3 regions of the Deinococcus hopiensis KR-140 genome follow, and region 1 is predicted to be linked to each of the others. Evidence: riboswitches for the same ligand, from Rfam matches in the RefSeq annotation. Region 1 holds a riboswitch; each other region holds the start of a gene.
What was found. A riboswitch is a leader RNA that binds a small molecule or an ion and turns the genes downstream of it on or off. The one in region 1 is predicted to bind cyclic di-GMP.
Positions count from the first base shown of each region.

Region 2: another riboswitch for cyclic di-GMP. It lies ahead of B9A95_RS04050 (right-handed parallel beta-helix repeat-containing protein); the one in region 1 lies ahead of B9A95_RS30520 (hypothetical protein).
Region 3: another riboswitch for cyclic di-GMP. It lies ahead of B9A95_RS04195 (S8 family peptidase); the one in region 1 lies ahead of B9A95_RS30520 (hypothetical protein).

Region 1 covers NZ_FWWU01000011.1:121,553-126,684, forward strand. Annotated here, with positions in the region: gene B9A95_RS36490 (hypothetical protein) at 67-192, opposite strand; gene B9A95_RS32975 (hypothetical protein) at 193-414, shown strand; gene B9A95_RS30500 (hypothetical protein) at 411-758, opposite strand; gene B9A95_RS30505 (hypothetical protein) at 800-1,042, opposite strand; gene B9A95_RS30510 (hypothetical protein) at 1,601-1,837, shown strand; gene B9A95_RS30515 (hypothetical protein) at 2,048-2,317, shown strand; gene B9A95_RS30520 (hypothetical protein) at 2,534-3,862, opposite strand; cyclic di-GMP riboswitch class I at 3,875-3,949, opposite strand; gene B9A95_RS30525 (PhzF family phenazine biosynthesis protein) at 4,775-5,132, opposite strand, start outside.
Region 2 covers NZ_FWWU01000004.1:174,313-179,444, reverse strand. Annotated here, with positions in the region: gene B9A95_RS04055 (glycoside hydrolase family 16 protein) at 1-879, opposite strand, end outside; gene B9A95_RS04050 (right-handed parallel beta-helix repeat-containing protein) at 1,029-2,375, opposite strand; cyclic di-GMP riboswitch class I at 2,388-2,462, opposite strand; gene B9A95_RS04045 (response regulator) at 2,608-3,054, opposite strand; gene B9A95_RS04040 (glycosyltransferase family 1 protein) at 3,474-4,661, shown strand; gene glf (UDP-galactopyranose mutase) at 4,720-5,132, shown strand, end outside.
Region 3 covers NZ_FWWU01000004.1:214,818-219,949, reverse strand. Annotated here, with positions in the region: gene B9A95_RS04200 (glycosyltransferase family 2 protein) at 1-802, shown strand, start outside; cyclic di-GMP riboswitch class II at 954-1,038, shown strand; gene B9A95_RS04195 (S8 family peptidase) at 1,142-2,263, shown strand; gene B9A95_RS04190 (EAL domain-containing protein) at 2,276-4,759, shown strand; partial or broken gene B9A95_RS36530 (hypothetical protein) at 4,921-4,992, opposite strand.

The DNA of each region.
Region 1 (5,132 bases):
CCCTCGCAAGTGACTGACTTCAGCCAGGCCCCGAGTTCAGGCGTGACGTCCGCGTCTGTGGTGCGCTCAGCGCTCCCGCTCTGCAGCTTCATCGGGCTGCTCGGGCGCAATTTCGGGGGTGCCGTCTGAGCCGTAGAAGTCGACGTACTCGGGAAACGCCTGCTCGACGTAGTCGTACGACTGATCGCTCACGTGGATTTTGTCACCCGCCTGAATGTACGCGCGGAGCATTTTGGCGTGCGCGCCGTCAATCAATTCGTTTTCAACTGTGGTGAAAACGACGACCTGGTACTTGAAGATGTCGGCTTTGCCGTCCTTATCACTGTTCAGAAACAGCGCACCGACGTCCTTGTAGTTGCCGCCAAGCTGGTCGGCGCCGTCAAACAGGTTAAGTACACCGTAGTTGATCTTTAGATCAGCCGAGCGGAGTGAGAAGCGGAAAACGTGCAGCCCACCGGGAGTGGAGACTTTTCGGTGCCCTTCTGAAAAGTCGCAACGTGAGGTGCGGTGTACTTAAATGTCTCGGTACCCAGTTTCAGGACGCCGCTTTCCACGGTGCCAAATCTGAGTTTCGCCAGGACGCTTTCAATGGATTCGTAATCCCCGGCAACGACGGCGATTCGCGCTCCACCCTGGGTGGGGTCGGTGCTGACCTTGACGTTGCCCGCGTTCACCTGACCGGCCGATGTGACGTTCAGGCAGACGCGGGTGGTGAAACTCCCCTCTTTGAGGACAGCCTTCAGGCTGGTTCCCGACACTTTCGCGTTCAGGGCCAACGACCCGTCCGGTCCCGTGCAAGTCAAGTCGCGGCCAAACCCGCATCGGGTGGCGTGCCGCGCGGGAGGGTGGCTTGAAAGGTGACGTTGGTAGCGCTGTCCCCGATATCGGCGAGGGCGTTGGTCAGAGGCGTCTGACCATCCGGAACGACGAAGTTGCCGGTGACCTTTACGCCGTTTCCGCTGGGGAGGGGTTGGGGTCCGGCGGTATAGGCCACCGTCAGGACGCTGGTGAGGAACAACAGGTCAAAGGTGCGCGACGTCATGTTTCCACCCTGATTGAAAGCCCAGCGCCCGGTGGCGAAAGTCGGCGCGCCGCTTTCAGGCGGTGGTGGGTGCGCCCCACCTTGATCTGGCCATGGGCCAAACCGCGCGCGCGCGCGTCCAGCAAGCGGCGTTCCTCCACGCGTCTGCCCCATTCAGGGCCACCACTCGGGTCGACTGCTCGGTTTTCCAGACCTCGAGTGACACCTTCAACGCGTTCGCCGGACGCTGGCCCTGAGCGCTGCCGGTCCACGGGGTCCATCCCTCAAATTGGACCAACCGGATAAAGACGGCGGGCAGTCCTCAAAAAGGGCTTTTTGCTGGCACGGGCCTCTGCCCCCTTGATGCGGGCGCCCACCTCCACGGTCCCCAACGGGGGCATCCCCCTGCCAGAGGACTGTCAGACCCGAGGTGGTATACCTGGGATGTGGCCCCAGGGAGCGTTGTTCCCACGTTCCCTGGCGTGCTGCGCGAACGCCAACCCACCCCATCCCGGCGGCCGTCCAGCCTTTCTTTCATGCCGGCACCTCGCTGGAACACCGGTGCATTACCCTGAGTCCGTGCTCAAAGACGATATGGCCATTCACGCCGGCATCCCTGAGAAAGCCGTCAAAGCTGCCCTCCAGAAACTCCAGGAAGACCAGGCGTACGGGGGCACCACCTGGGATCTCGGCAAAACCCGAGCGGGCCGCCCAATCAAGGTCTACTTCGAGGCGGACACCATGCCTCAGATCCACGCTGCCAAGAAGCGCCTGGAGCAACTCCTTGACGAAGCGGGCTTTGACCTCTACCCCTGAGCCGAACCGAGACGAGCTTCCTGCGCCCTCAACGGGCGCTTTGCCGTCTGGGGCCTGGAGGGGGGGGCGATCCTGACCTCACAGCGGAGCCGTGTACGGCCTCTATGACGCTTCGACCTGGCCCTGCAGGACCTCGGCGCGGCGCTGGCGCTGATTTGCAGCGGTGGCTCCCGCCATCTGGAGGGCTTTGTCCTCGGTCCCCACGTCTGGGTGACGCGCGGGTTGGGGCAGCCGGAGGAGGCCCGCGTAGACCTGGAGGCCGCCCTGACCACCGGCTGCGAGACCGGCGACCACCGCCTCGTGGACCACTGCCTGCACCACCGCGTCGGTGACCAACCGGGTGCCTACGGTCAGGCGCACCTGGCCCTGCGTGACCCGGCGGCCACCGGGCTGTTTGGCGAAGCCGGGGCTGTGCGGGAGGAACGGCCCTTTCCCATCTGGCTTGCCCGCATCTGCGCGCGCTGCGGGCCGGCGGCCTGAAGGCGGAGGCGGCGCCGCCGCTGGAACGGACACTGGCTGAAATGCACGCCGAGCCCCTCCCTTCTGGTCTGCGTGGGCACCACACCTGCAGGGCGCCGGCGGTGCAACACGGGGTGTGGATTGGGCGCAGGACCGGCAAAATCTGAAGAGACGTCTCCTGATCCACAAGGAGGCGGGGCCCGTTCGCGAACGGGCCCCGCCTCCTGCTGCGGCGCTTCAGCGCGCGCTGGCGAGAACGACTGGGGCAAGCTGGCTGGTGAAGTTGAGCGCAGACGCGTTGACGAACAGGGGGTCTGCGACGCGGTCGCTGGGGTGCAGGCTGCCGTTGTCAATGCTGACGTAGGGGCGGCCGGTGGTCTTCCAGAAGACGTTGTTGTACTCCGTGAAGGGCGCGTCGGCCCACATGGGGGTCATGTTCGCCGCGGGAACGATGCCGCCCGCCACGTCGCGCTGCCACAGGATGTTGTCGTAGGCCTTCAGGATGCTGGGCGCGCAGCCGTCCGAGCAGATGATGCCCGTGTCCACCATGTACCCCACATTGTGGTGGAACACCGTGCCGGGGTTGCCGCCCCAGTGGCTCTTCGTGCCGCGCAACACGATCATCGAGCCGCCCACTTTCACAGGGGCGTACTGGTTGTACGCAAAGGTGTTGTTCTCGCTCTGCGTTGTGGGCGTGCCGCCCAGCTCCGTAAAGGCAATGTCTTCAGTGCTGACGTTGTGGTGGACGTTGTTGTTGCTCGCCTCATACAGTTCGACGCTCGCGCCGTCTACGCCGTAGTCCTCGCTGCAGGCCCAGTTGCCGCTGAAGGTGTTGTTCGCGACCTCGTTGCCGTTGGAGTTGACGAGCACGCCCCAGGCGCCAGAGTCGTCGTCGTACACGCCGGCCGTATTCTTCTTCATGACGTTGTTGTTGGTCAGGGTATTGCCCAGCACGCGGTTGTTGTTCGCGCCAGTCATGAGGTGCACGCCCGCCATGAAGCCGCTCGCAGAGGAATTCTGCACGGTGTTGTACTGCCCGGTCACGGCGAAGCCGACTCGCCAGGCAACCGGGGTGTTGGCGCACTTGCCGGTGCCGGCGGGCGCGGGGCGGGTGGAGGTGACGTTCAGTCCGTCGAACACCAGGTAGTTGCCACCAACGAGGACTGCTTCGCTGTCGATGTTCAACACAATGGTGGGGGCGGCACCGGTACCGTAGGCCGTGTACACGATGGGCGATGTGGCGGTACCGCTCGACTTCGCGACGAGCGAGCCCGTAAAGGTGCAGCCGCGTTTCAGCAGGACTTTGTCGCCGGCAAGGAGGCTGAGTCCGCTGACCTTGTTCAGGGTCCGGAAGGCGGTGCTGGCGGTGGTGCCGTTGGCGCGGTCGTTGCCATTGCAGTCGAGGTAAAAGGAGCGCCCGGCCGTAGTGGGGAGGGGGGTGGGGCTGGTTTTCACACCCTGAGCCTGCACGTTGGTATCGCTGACGGCGGCTTCGCTTTGGGGAAGGGTGGTGTTCGAGCATCCAACGATAAACACGGCAGGCAGCAGCCAGAGTAATTTTTGCACAGGATCCCTCGTTTCGGTGGCCCGGCTGACTGCGTGAGTCCCGTGGCTTTGCGCCCCCTGCTCGCGCAGGGTTTGCCTTTTCGTCGAGCTGCGCAGAGTGTCTCTCTGCCGCCGAACAACTGAATATTAGGAGGATGGATATGACATAAAACTTACTTAATTGCCATAAAAAAACGCGCCCCCATGACCTCCCCCTGTTGGGGGAGGTGAGGGGCACCTGCGGCGTGGCCGCCAAAGGTTGCAACCTGAGGAAAGGAAAGGACGTTTCTGGGCTGTGGCGCGGAAGAAATTGCATGGATGCAGAGGAAACGTCCTAGGCCCCCTTACCCCCTCTTGTTGATCCGGGACATCCATGGTCAGGGGCATCCTCAGGGTTCACAGGACGGCGCATTGGTGAGGCCCCCAGGCATTTTTGGCCCATACGGTGGACCCCTGTTCGGGGGACGTGGGGTGGCCGTAAATATCACGGTGCTGGTCGGAATCACGCCTACACAGTTCTCCGTCCCCACGGCTTGGGCCTCCTCGCGATATGCCGAAGGCCAAGACGCCTGCAGCTGCGCAAAAAGCCAGGATAAGAACCGCCTGTGCGGTTACAGAAAAAGTGGATTGGTGGGCCTACTTTTGGCACACCAGAGGGGGCAGCACGGCGTTGCTCCAGTTGCTGTGCATGGAAGACCGGCCCAGGTCCACAGCACTCGCACAGGGCGCGACGGACCTCGGTTCCTGGAGCATTTGTCCGAATGGTGGGGCGGGTGGAAGGGCACCCCTCACGGCGCCATTCTCCCCCATGCGCGTTCAGGTTCGCTCGCCGGGCCCGGTCAAGAAGAAGTCCGCACTTTGACACCTGCTCCAGAGGCATTTGGCTCAAAAGCCAAACGGTGGTTTCGGCGTCCTGCGAACAGGACCGGGTGATTACAGGGCCATGGCGCTCGGCAGCATGGCCTCGCCCCGAAACACCGGCACGCAGTCACCACCAACGCTGGCGCAGATGCCCTCTGGTGTCTGCCAGGCGGTGGTCCGTAACAGGCTGGGGCGACCCATCTCAACTCCCTGGATGATCTCCCAAGCGCCGCTCTTGGCACCCGAGAGGTGCAGCAAGAAGCCGGCCAGTGGCGTCGCTGCGCTGCCGGTCGCTGCATCCTCCCAGGTGCCAGAAAGGGGTGAGAACATCCGGGCGCGTAACCCCACTCCTTCCCGGCGGTAGAGGTAGAGCGAGAGCTTGCCACCGAGCGAGGGTATCGCCGCCACTGCTCGGCGGAAGGCGGCCAGG
Region 2 (5,132 bases), on a different contig from region 1:
CTCAGCCCCCGACAGCCGTGCCTGCACCTTGCCGTCGCGGTAGAACACCACTTCGCCGGGTTGCCAGTCCACCCCATACACGTGAAAGTCCAGGGACAGGTCCGCCGAGAGGGTGCGTCGCCCGGTCGACTCGTTGCCACGGCGCCCGGGGTCGTCGAAATGCAGGGCCATCTCGTGTTCGCGCGGGCGGCTGCCCAGCACCTCGGCGATGTCGATCTCGGGCGGCCACGCGCCGTCCGCGCGGTGCAACCACCACGCGCCCAGTACCCCGCGCCGTCCGGGCATCCGCAGCCGCGCCTCGAAAAACCCGTATTCCTGGCTGAACTTGCCCTTGGTATTGATCGCCGCGGAGGTGTGCGACTTGTTACCGCCCAGGCATTCGGGGGACCTCGGCCGGTCCGGCGAGGTATTCAGGGTCAGTGTGCCGCCGCTCAGGCCCACAGCCGCGGGTTCGGCGCAGCTCGCCACCCAGGCGTTGGCGTCATACGGTCCCCACCCAAACCCGGCTGACCACTTCTGCGGGTCCAGCCGCTCACCGCTGAAGGTGTCGGTAAACGTGTTGATCCAGCCCCCCGGCCGAAAGCCGTAGGGCGCGGCCGGCCCCATCCCCGGCGGCGCCGCCAGGGGGAAAGCGGGCCTCTCGCCAGGTCCGTTCGCCGGCTCCTCGGCGGGAGGTCTGGACGCTGGTCCTTTGCCCGGCGCCGGTGGGCTGGCTGGGGATTGCCCGGCTCCGCCGGCGCCATCACCCCCGGCAGAGGGTGGCCGGGCGGCGGGAACCTCCACGGCCGTCCGCCGCTGCTGCCACACGAAAGCGAGGCCCGGCAGCGCCAGGGCCAGCAGCAGGATCAGGACGGTGCGGGGAAACCGGGGAGGGGGCAACGGAAATCCTTCGAAAAGGGGATGGGGGCGCAGGCAGGGGGAAAGTGAACGGCCGCAAGATAGCGTGGGCAGGCGCTGGCGTGCCGAAAACCCCAAAGGGCAGTGGGTGCCCCTTCGCGAGAGGCACCCACCCGGACACAGACCCCGCTTTAACGTGTGCGGGAACGCGCGGTCGCCAGGACCACCGGGGACAGCCGGCTGGTGAAGTTCAGCGCCACCGGATCGACGAACAGGGGATCGGTGATGCGGTCGGTGGCGCTCAGCTGGCCGCCATCGATGCTGACGTAGGGGCGCCCGCCGGTCTTCCAGAAGACGTTGTTGTACTCGGTGAAGGGCGCGTCGGCCCACATGGGCGTCATGTTGGCCGCCGGGACGATGCCGCTGGCCGCGCCACGCTGCCACAAGACGTTGTCGTGCGCCTTCAGGACCGAGGGGCCGCAGCCGTCCGAGCAGATGATCCCCGTATCCACCATGTACCCCACGTTGTGGTGAAACACCGTGCCGGGGTTGCCGCCCCACTTGCTCTTCGTGCCGCGCAGCACGATCATCGCGCCGCCCGCCTTCACCGGCGCGTAGGTGTTGTACGCGAAGGTGTTGTTCTCGCTCTGGCTGGTGGGGGTGCCGCCCAGTTCAGTGAAGGTCATGTCCTCGGTGCTGAGGTTGTCGTGGACGTTGTTGCCGCTGGCCTCGTACAGTTCCACGCTCGCGCCATCTACGCCGTAGTCCTCGCTGCAGGCCCAGTTGCCGCTGAAGGTGTTGTTCGCGACCTCGTTGCCGTTGGAGTTGACGAGCACGCCCCAGGCGCCAGAGTCGTCGTCGTACACGCCGGCCGTATTCTTCTTCATGACGTTGTTGTTGGTCAGGGTGTTGCCCAGCACGCGGTTGTTGTTCGCGCCGGCCATGAGGTGCACGCCCGCCATGAAGCCGCTCGCAGAGGAATTCTGCACGGTGTTGTACTGCCCGGTCACGGCGAAGCCGACTCGCCAGGCAACCGGGGTGTTGGCGCACTTGCCGGTGCCGGCGGGCGCGGGGCGGGTGGAGGTGACGTTCAGTCCGTCGAACACCAGGTAGTTGCCACCAACGAGGACTGCCTCGGCGTCGGTGTTCAGCACGATGGTGGGAGCCGCACCCTCGCCGTAGGCCGTGTACACGATGGGGGAGGCCGCGGTGCCGCTCGACTTGGCGACCAGCGAGCCCGTAAAGGTGCAGCCGCGTTTCAGAAGCACCCGGTCACCGGCAAGGAGGCTCAGGCCGCTCACCCTGTTCAGGGTCCGCAGGGCCGTGCCCGCGCTTGTACCGCTCGCCTTGTCGTTTCCCGCGCAGTCCAGGTAAAAGGAGCGTCCGGTCGCCGTGGGGGTGGGGGCCGGCGCGGCGATCTTCCTCGCGCCCTGCGCCTGCAGCGTGCCGCCCTGGGTTTTGGCGCTGGCCTGGGGAAGGGCGGTTTGCGAGCAGCTCACGATAAAAACAACAGGCAGCAGCCAGACCAGTTTCTGCACAGGATCCCTCGTTTCGGTGGCCCGGCTGACTGCGTGAGTCCCGTGGCTTTGCGCCCCCTGCTCGCACAGGGTTTGCCTTTTCGTCGAGCTGCGCAGAGCGTCTCTCTGCCGCCAACGTAAATAATGTTAGAACCGGAGTTCTGACACAAAGCTTACTTCAATGTCTCCTCAAAATTCCACGTCCCCGGTACCCACCCATTGGGGGTACCGCACAGGTGCATCTCCGTGACGCTCAGGGCTGGTGCTTGGGAGACAACGCCGCTGTGGAAAACCAGAAGGCCCGGAATGACTGGATCACGTCGATAAATTCGCTCACGGTCACGGGCTTGGGGATATAGGCGTTGGCATGCAGGTTGTAGCTGCGCCAGATATCGTTTTCGGCGCGTGAGGTGGTCAGCACGATCACCGGCACGTTGCGGAGCTCTGCGTCCGCCTTGAGCACGTCAAGCACCTCGAGCCCGCCCATGCGCGGCATGTTCAGGTCGAGCAAGATCACGTCGGGTGTGGGCACGCCGGCGTACGGGCCCTGGCGCCGCAGGAAATTCAGTGCGTCCACTCCATCGCGCGCCACGTGGAGCCGGTGGGGGAATTCGGCCTCGCTGAAGGCCTCCTCGGTCAGCAGGATATCGGCGGGATTGTCCTCCACCAGCAAAATCTCGATGGTCTTTGTGGGCTTCATGTGTGGGGCGAACTCCTGAGCGCGGGAGGGGATGAGCGGCAGAACCCAGCGGCGTAGAACGGACCTTACCCTACTCTGATCCGGCGTTCTTTCCGTTCTCTTCCCCATGAAAGGCTTCTAAAGGCACCACGCGCGCCCATCGGCTGCGCTGCTGGCCCCATCTAAAGAAAATGAACGATGTGCTGGGCCTTTCCTCAGGCTTTATCCCCGAAAGCCTTCAGGTTTCATCAGGACCGAAGCGCAGGCCAAAAGGTAAACTGAGCACCGTTCCTGGCGCGGCGATGAGCCGGCACCAAAAGAGGACCGCAGGGCAACGGTACGGCCCCTCTTCTTGCGAAGACAGGCCGTCAACACTTGTTCAGCTCCGGTGGCCCGCGCAAAGCCGCGCCGCCGGCGTTTGATGTACGGAGGAAAAGACCTTGAACCCCACCCATTTGCAGCCTGATTCGGTCCGCGCCTCAGATACCCCCGCCCTGCTCGTTGTCGCGCATCTCCGCTGGGACTTCGTGTTTCAGCGCCCGCAGCACCTGATGACGCGAGCGGCCCGTTCGCGGCGCGTGTATTACATCGAGGAGCCGCGCTTCACGTCCGAGGCCGACCACCTCGTGATGCGGACAGATCCTTCTGGCGTCGTGGTCGTCACGCCGCACATCGAGGAGGGTCACAGCGCGGACGCCTCGCAGGCGCGCACCGCCCGGCTGCTGGAGGGGATGGTCAAGGCTGAGGGCCTGCCCGAGTATGACCTGTGGGTCTACACGCCCTTCGAGCTGCCCATCACGGCGGGCCTGAGTCCCCGCGTGACCGTGTACGACTGCATGGACGAACTCGCGCAGTTCCGCGGCGCGCCGCCCGAACTCCGGACGCGGGAAGATCAGCTTTTCGAACAGGCGGACCTGGTGTTTACCGGCGGCCACCGCCTGTACGAGGCCAAGCGCGAGCGCCACGCTGGGGCCTACCCCTTTCCCTCCAGCGTGGAAGTGGAGCACTTCGCGCAGGCCCGCAAAGGGCTGGCGGACCCCAAGGACCAGGCCGCCTTGCCGCGCCCACGGCTGGGCTTTTACGGGGTGATTGACGAGCGGTTCGACATTGAGCTGATCGGTGAGCTGGCCCGCCGCCGCCCCGAGTGGCAGTTCGTGCTGCTGGGCCCGGTCGTCAAGATCGACCCGGCGGAGCTGCCCCGCGGCGAGAACCTGCACTACCTGGGGATGAAGTCGTACGCCGAGCTGCCGAGCTACCTCGCCCACTGGGACGTGGCGCTGCTGCCCTTCGCGCTCAACGAGGCCACCGAGTTCATCAGCCCCACGAAGACGCCCGAATACCTCGCGGCCGGGGTGCCCGTGGTGTCCACCGGCATCCGCGACGTGATCCGGCCCTACGGCGAGAAGGACCTGGCGCGCATCGCCGACGGCGTGGACGCCTTCGAGGTTGCCTGCGCCGAAGCGCTGGCCGAGCGCGGTACCCCGGCGGGCGACGCCCGCCGTGACCGGGCCGACGCCCACCTCTCGACCCTCTCGTGGGACCGCACCTGGGCCGACATGAGCGCGTTGATCGAGCGTGCAGCGGCGGAGCGGCGCGTTTTTCCCCTCGCCGGAGTGGCGGATGACTGAGCGTTTCGATGGACCAGCGCTCCCCGGCACCTCTTCGGCAGACCCTATGATGGAGCTGATGACCGAATCCGTTTCTCCCCAGGGCTTCGACTACCTGATCGTCGGCGCGGGCTTCGCGGGCAGCGTGCTTGCCGAGCGGCTCGCCAACGACGGCAAACGCGTGCTGATCGTGGACCGCCGACCGCACATCGGTGGCAACGCCTACGACCGCTACGACGACGCGGGGGTCCTGATCCACCCTTACGGCCCGCACATCTTCCATACCAACTCGCGCGAAGTGTTCGACTACCTGTCGCGCTTTACCCAGTGGCGGCCGTACCAGCACCGGGTACTGTCGAGCGTGGACGGACAGCTCGTGCCCATTCCGATCAACCTCGACACCGTGAACAAGCTCTACGGCCTGAACCTGACGGCCTTCGAGCTCGAGGAGTTCTTCGCCTCGGTGGCCGAGCCTGTCGAGCATGTCCGGAC
Region 3 (5,132 bases), on a different contig from region 1:
CCTGGTGTTCCACTTCAAGGAAGGCCCCTTTATCTGCCACGAGCACGGGCTGTGGTCCACCCTGACGCGCGTCTTGCGGGAGAGTGACGGCCAGATCTACATCAGCCCCGAAAACCGCGAGTGGTTCCGCCTGGCGCTGGGTGGGGAGACAGACCTCTCGCGGACCCTGATCCTCGACGGGGACCTGCCCAAGCTCGACTGGTTTACCGGGGACTGGTCCCCCAAACTCTCGGCGGGAGACGGAGAGATTCACACCGTCTGCGCGGGACGCCCGTTGGGCCTGGAGCCGCTGTCGGAACTGGGGCAGCAGGGCATCCACGTGCATTTCTACGGCACGCACTTTCACGAGTGGTTTCCCAACTGGACGCGAACCGGGCTGGAAAGCGGGTACCTGCACCTGCACCCCACCGTCGAGCCCGGGGACTGGGTGCGCGAACTCTCGCGCTACGACGCGGCTTGGGTACAGCAGTTTGCCAGCGACAACGGTGGAGACCTGCGCCGCGCTTCCTGGGACGACCTGAACCTGCCTGCCCGCCTGGGCACCTATGCGGCGGCGGGGCTGCCCTGGATCATGCGCGAGAACCCCGGTTCCTGCGTGGCCATGGCCGAACTCGCGCGCGCGCACGGCTTCGGCGTGTTCTACCGCAACTTCGGGGACTTGGGGCAGCAGCTGCGGGACCGCGCCCGCCTGGAGAGGCAAACGGCCAACGCCCGCGCCGCGCGCCACCACTTCGCCTTCGACACCCACGTGGATGAACTCATCGCCTTCTTCCGGCGTGTCGGGGCAGGACCAGGTGCCTGAACGACCTGCGCGAACGGGCATGGCCAAGGGCAGAACTTTCTGACGAGGCCTGAGGTGAAACGTGACCTTCTCGCTTCCGCCGGATATTTCACAGAGGACTCCCCACTGGGGGCATAAGATATGGGCATCAGCACGGCTCCTTCTGTGGACCTCGGCTGATAGAGGCGATGAAGCGCGGTCCTGTATACGGGCACCTGGGACGCGCGGAGCCAGTGGTGCGACCGGCTATCTGTCTGGCGGCTGGCCTTCTCGGGTCTACCCGCCGCCCTCTCGGTGTCCCTCCTTCCTGACTTTCCCAGTTGAAGTAGGGGCGCACGGCGTCCAGGAGGACTCACTTCCGTGATATTTCCATTTGGTCAGAAGAAAAGGGGGCCCTGGCAGGGGCTGGCCCTGACGGTCCTCGGGGCCTTGGCGCTCTCGGCATGCAGCACCGCTCCGGTCCCCCAGGCCGCGCTCCAAAGCAGTCCGGGCACGGCTTCCCAGGGAGACGAGGACCGCGTGGTGCTGGGCGACACCCGCGCTGTAACGCCTGTCGGCCTCGCCGTCAGCGGCACGCGCTGGTGGAACGAGGGGTCCCGCTGGTGGGCGGAGGGCACCCGCTGGTGGGGCGAAGGCACGCGGTGGTGGGCGGAGGGATCCCGCTGGTGGAACGAGGGGACCTTCGGGCCCATGCCGCAAAATACGGCGTCCTTCCGGTTGGCGGGGTTGGACCGGGCCGAGGCGCGCTCACCCCATGCGGGCGAGGGCGTGACCGTCGCGGTGATCGATTCGGGCGTCGACGCTTCCCACCCCATGCTGCGCGGGGCGGTGCGGCCCGGTTACGACTGGGTGGACGATGACGACGACGCCAGTGAGGCGGATGCCGGCCTCGGCGCAGGCTACGGCCACGGCACGGCGGTGGCTGGGCTGGTGCGGCAGGTGGCTCCCGGTGCGGCGCTGCTGCCGCTCCGGGTGTTGGGACCCGACGGCTCGGGCCGGGCGGCGGACGTGGCCCGGGCCATCCGGTTTGCCGTGGACGCAGGCGCGGGGGTGATCAACCTCAGCGTGGCGTCCTCGTCGTCCAGCGAGGGTGTGCGCGCAGCGCTCCAGTACGCGGTGGGCCGGGGTGTGCTCATCGTCGCGGCGAGTGGCAACGAAGGGGGAGACGTGCCGCAGGCCCCCGCCCGTTCGCTGGACGGGGACAGCCCCCTGGGGCAGCTGGGCGTGTCGGTCACGGCGGTGGATGCGGCGGGAGACTTGCCCGCCTGGAGCACGCGCGGTGGCGAGGTCCTGGCCCCCGGCGTCCAGTTGGAGAGCGCCTATCCAGGCGGCCGTGTGGTGACGGCCACGGGCTCGTCCTTCTCGGCGCCCATCGTCAGCGGTGCGCTGGCCCTGGCCCTCGCGGAAGGCCGTGACGCCCGCGCGCTCGCCGCCCATCTGGCCTCAGGGCAGCTGCTGGACGTGGCAGAACTCCTCCGGTAAGCTGGGCCGACTGTGCCCAAAGAGAAGGAGGAGGGAGGGGCGGTGGCGCCGCAGAGTCCCACGGGACCTGGGGCGCACACGCCAGCTCCGGCTGCCCTGCCACCTGCGCCTCGCCGCGGGGCGAAGGCCAGAGGCGCAGCGGGCCAGAGCGGGGCCCAGACCCTGCTGCGTCAGGCGCGGGACATGCGTGGCAGCGACCTGGTTCGGGCCGCGCTGCTGTTTGAGCAGGCGGCGGCGGCGGCGCGGCGGGCGGGCGAAGTTGACCTGCTGGCCGACGCCCTCAATGGATTGGCAGGGCTGGAGCACGCCCACGGCGACAGTCAGGGCGCAATCGTGCACCTGGAGGAGGCGCTGACCCTGCGCGAGCGGCAGGGGGACCCGGGAGGCGCGGCGGTGGCGCTGGGCAACCTCGGCGCGGTGTACCTCGATCTGGGCCACTTCAACCGGGCGCTCGAACACCTGTTGCGCGCCGACACCCTGTGTGCGGACGCGGCCCCCGCCCGGGCCGCCAGCGTGGCCGCCAACCTCTCACGGGTGTACGAAGCCCTGCAAATGCCGGACGACGCCCTGACCCACTCCGCCCGCGCGCTGGCGCTGGCGCGGGAGGCTGGGCACCCGGTGGGTGAGGGCATCGTCGCGGTCAACCGGGCGGACCTGTTGCGCCGTCAGGGCCATCTGGCGGAGGTGGAGGCGCTGCTCCAGCGGGCCCTGACCCTGTCGGAAGGTTCGGGCACCCTCGCGGCGAGCGCCCTGCGCGGGCTGGGCCGCCTGCGTCAGGACGAGGGGCGGCTTCCCGAGGCCCTGAGCGCCTTTCGGGAAGCGCTGCGCCTGGCCGGGGAGGAAGGCGACCTCGACGAGCTCCTTTCTGCTCGGCTGGGCGTGGCGGATGTGCTGCTGGACCTGGAGCGGCACGGCGAGGCGCTCGCGCTGCTGAACGCTGCCGGAGAGGAGGCCCAGGGCGGCGAGCGTGCCCGCGTCGCAGCGCAGGTGCTCGCGCTGCGGGCACGGGCTGCCGAGGGCATGGGGGACCTGCCCGGCGCGTTGACGGAGATGCGGCAGGCCCACGCGGCCGAGGTCCGGGTGCTGCAGTCCGAGGCCGAGCGCCGCACCCGTGAGCTGCTGGCGCGGGGCGAACTCCAGCAGGCCCGCGCCCGGTTGGAGCGCGAGCAGGCCCGCTATGAGGCCGAGCGTGAGGCCAAGGAGAAGCTGGCCCGCGAACAGGCGGCCCGCCTGGAGGAGCTCGAACGCCTGGCCCTGTACGACGCCCTGACGGGGTTGCCCAACCGCCTGCTGCTCGCTGAGCGCGCCCGCACCGCACTGGAAGGGGCCGCCCTGCGGGGGCATTCGGTGGCGCTCGGGGTGCTGGACCTCGACAAATTCAAGGCCGTCAACGACACCCACGGCCACCACGTCGGCGACCTGCTGCTCGTGGAGGTGGCGCGGCGGGTGGAGCAGGCGCTGGGCCCCGGCGACACAGTGGCCCGCACGGGGGGAGACGAGTTCGTCTTCCTCATCGGGGACGCGGGCGAGGCCGGGTTACCGGACTTTGCCCGGCGCGCGCTGCAGACCTTCCACGAGCCGTTCTTTCTGGATGGGGTGGAGCTGAACATGCGGCCCAGCCTGGGATTCGCGCGGTATCCTGAGGACGCGGCGGATTTGCCGGGCTTGCTGGAACGCGCCGATCACGCCATGTACCGAGCCAAGGCGCGCGGCAGCGGCTTCGAGCTCAGCGTCGGGAACACCGAGATCGCCCCGGTGACGCTGGAGGCAGCGCTGCACGGCGCGGTGCGGGCCGGAGAGTTGCACCTCGTCTACCAGCCGTTGGAGGACGCGGTGGGCCGCTGGGCCGGGGCCGAGGCGCTGCTGCGCTGGCGCAGTCCGGTGTACGGCAACGTTACCCCCGATCAGTTTATGCCCCTTGCCGAACGCAGCGGCCTGAGCCTGCCGCTCGGTGACTGGACACTCAGCCGCGCCTGTCAGGACCTCGCGCGGCTGCCCGGTCTGAGCGTCGCCGTAAACGTTTCTGCGCGGCAGCTCCTGGACCCGGACCTCCCCGCCCGTGTTCGGCGCGCCGCCGACAGAGCTGGAATCGAATGTTCCCGCCTGCTCCTGGAGGTGCGCGAGGAGGTGGTGGCCCGCACCCCGGAACGGGCCCGCGAGGCCCTGACCGCCCTGGCCGAGGTGGGGGTGCGCCTCACCCTCGACGACTTTGGCGGCGGCTACGCCAACTTTGCCGAGCTCGCCCGCCTGCCCCTGCACGGGGTGAAACTCGCGCGCGCCCTCCTGCCCGGCGCTGAGGCCAGCCCGCGGGCAGAGGCCCTGCTGGAGGCGGTGGTCCACCTCGCCCGCGCCCTGGACCTGCAGGTCATCGCCAAGGGCGTGGAGACCGAAGCCCAGCGGGAACATCTGCGGCGACTCGGCATCAGCCGAATGCAGGGCTTCCTGGTCTCGTCACCCGTCGAGCCTGGCGCGCTACGCCACCGGCCGGTGGGCTGAGCGGGGCAGGGCTTTTTCAGACTGGGGTGGGGGAGGCGTGGGCAGGTAGCCCCGCGCCAGTTCCCGGTACGCCCCGGCCTGACCTGCGGCCCACGCGGCGCTTTTCCCAGTTCCTCGGCCAGGATTTCCGCCGTCCGGGCTGCCGCCTCGATGCTTGCCCGGGCGTGCAGCAGCAGCGCGTGGCTGCGCCGCGAAAGCAGATCTTCCACCGTCCGGGCGCCCTCGCGGCGCACACCCCAGCGGAGCTCGGCCTCGGTGTAGGGCAGCTCGGGGTGGAGGGTAGGGCCTGGACCAGCGGCCCGCCGCTGCCATAGACCTTCAGGTGGTCCGCGCGGGGTTCCTCGGACCAGCCGTACAGGTGCAGGCCCGGCGT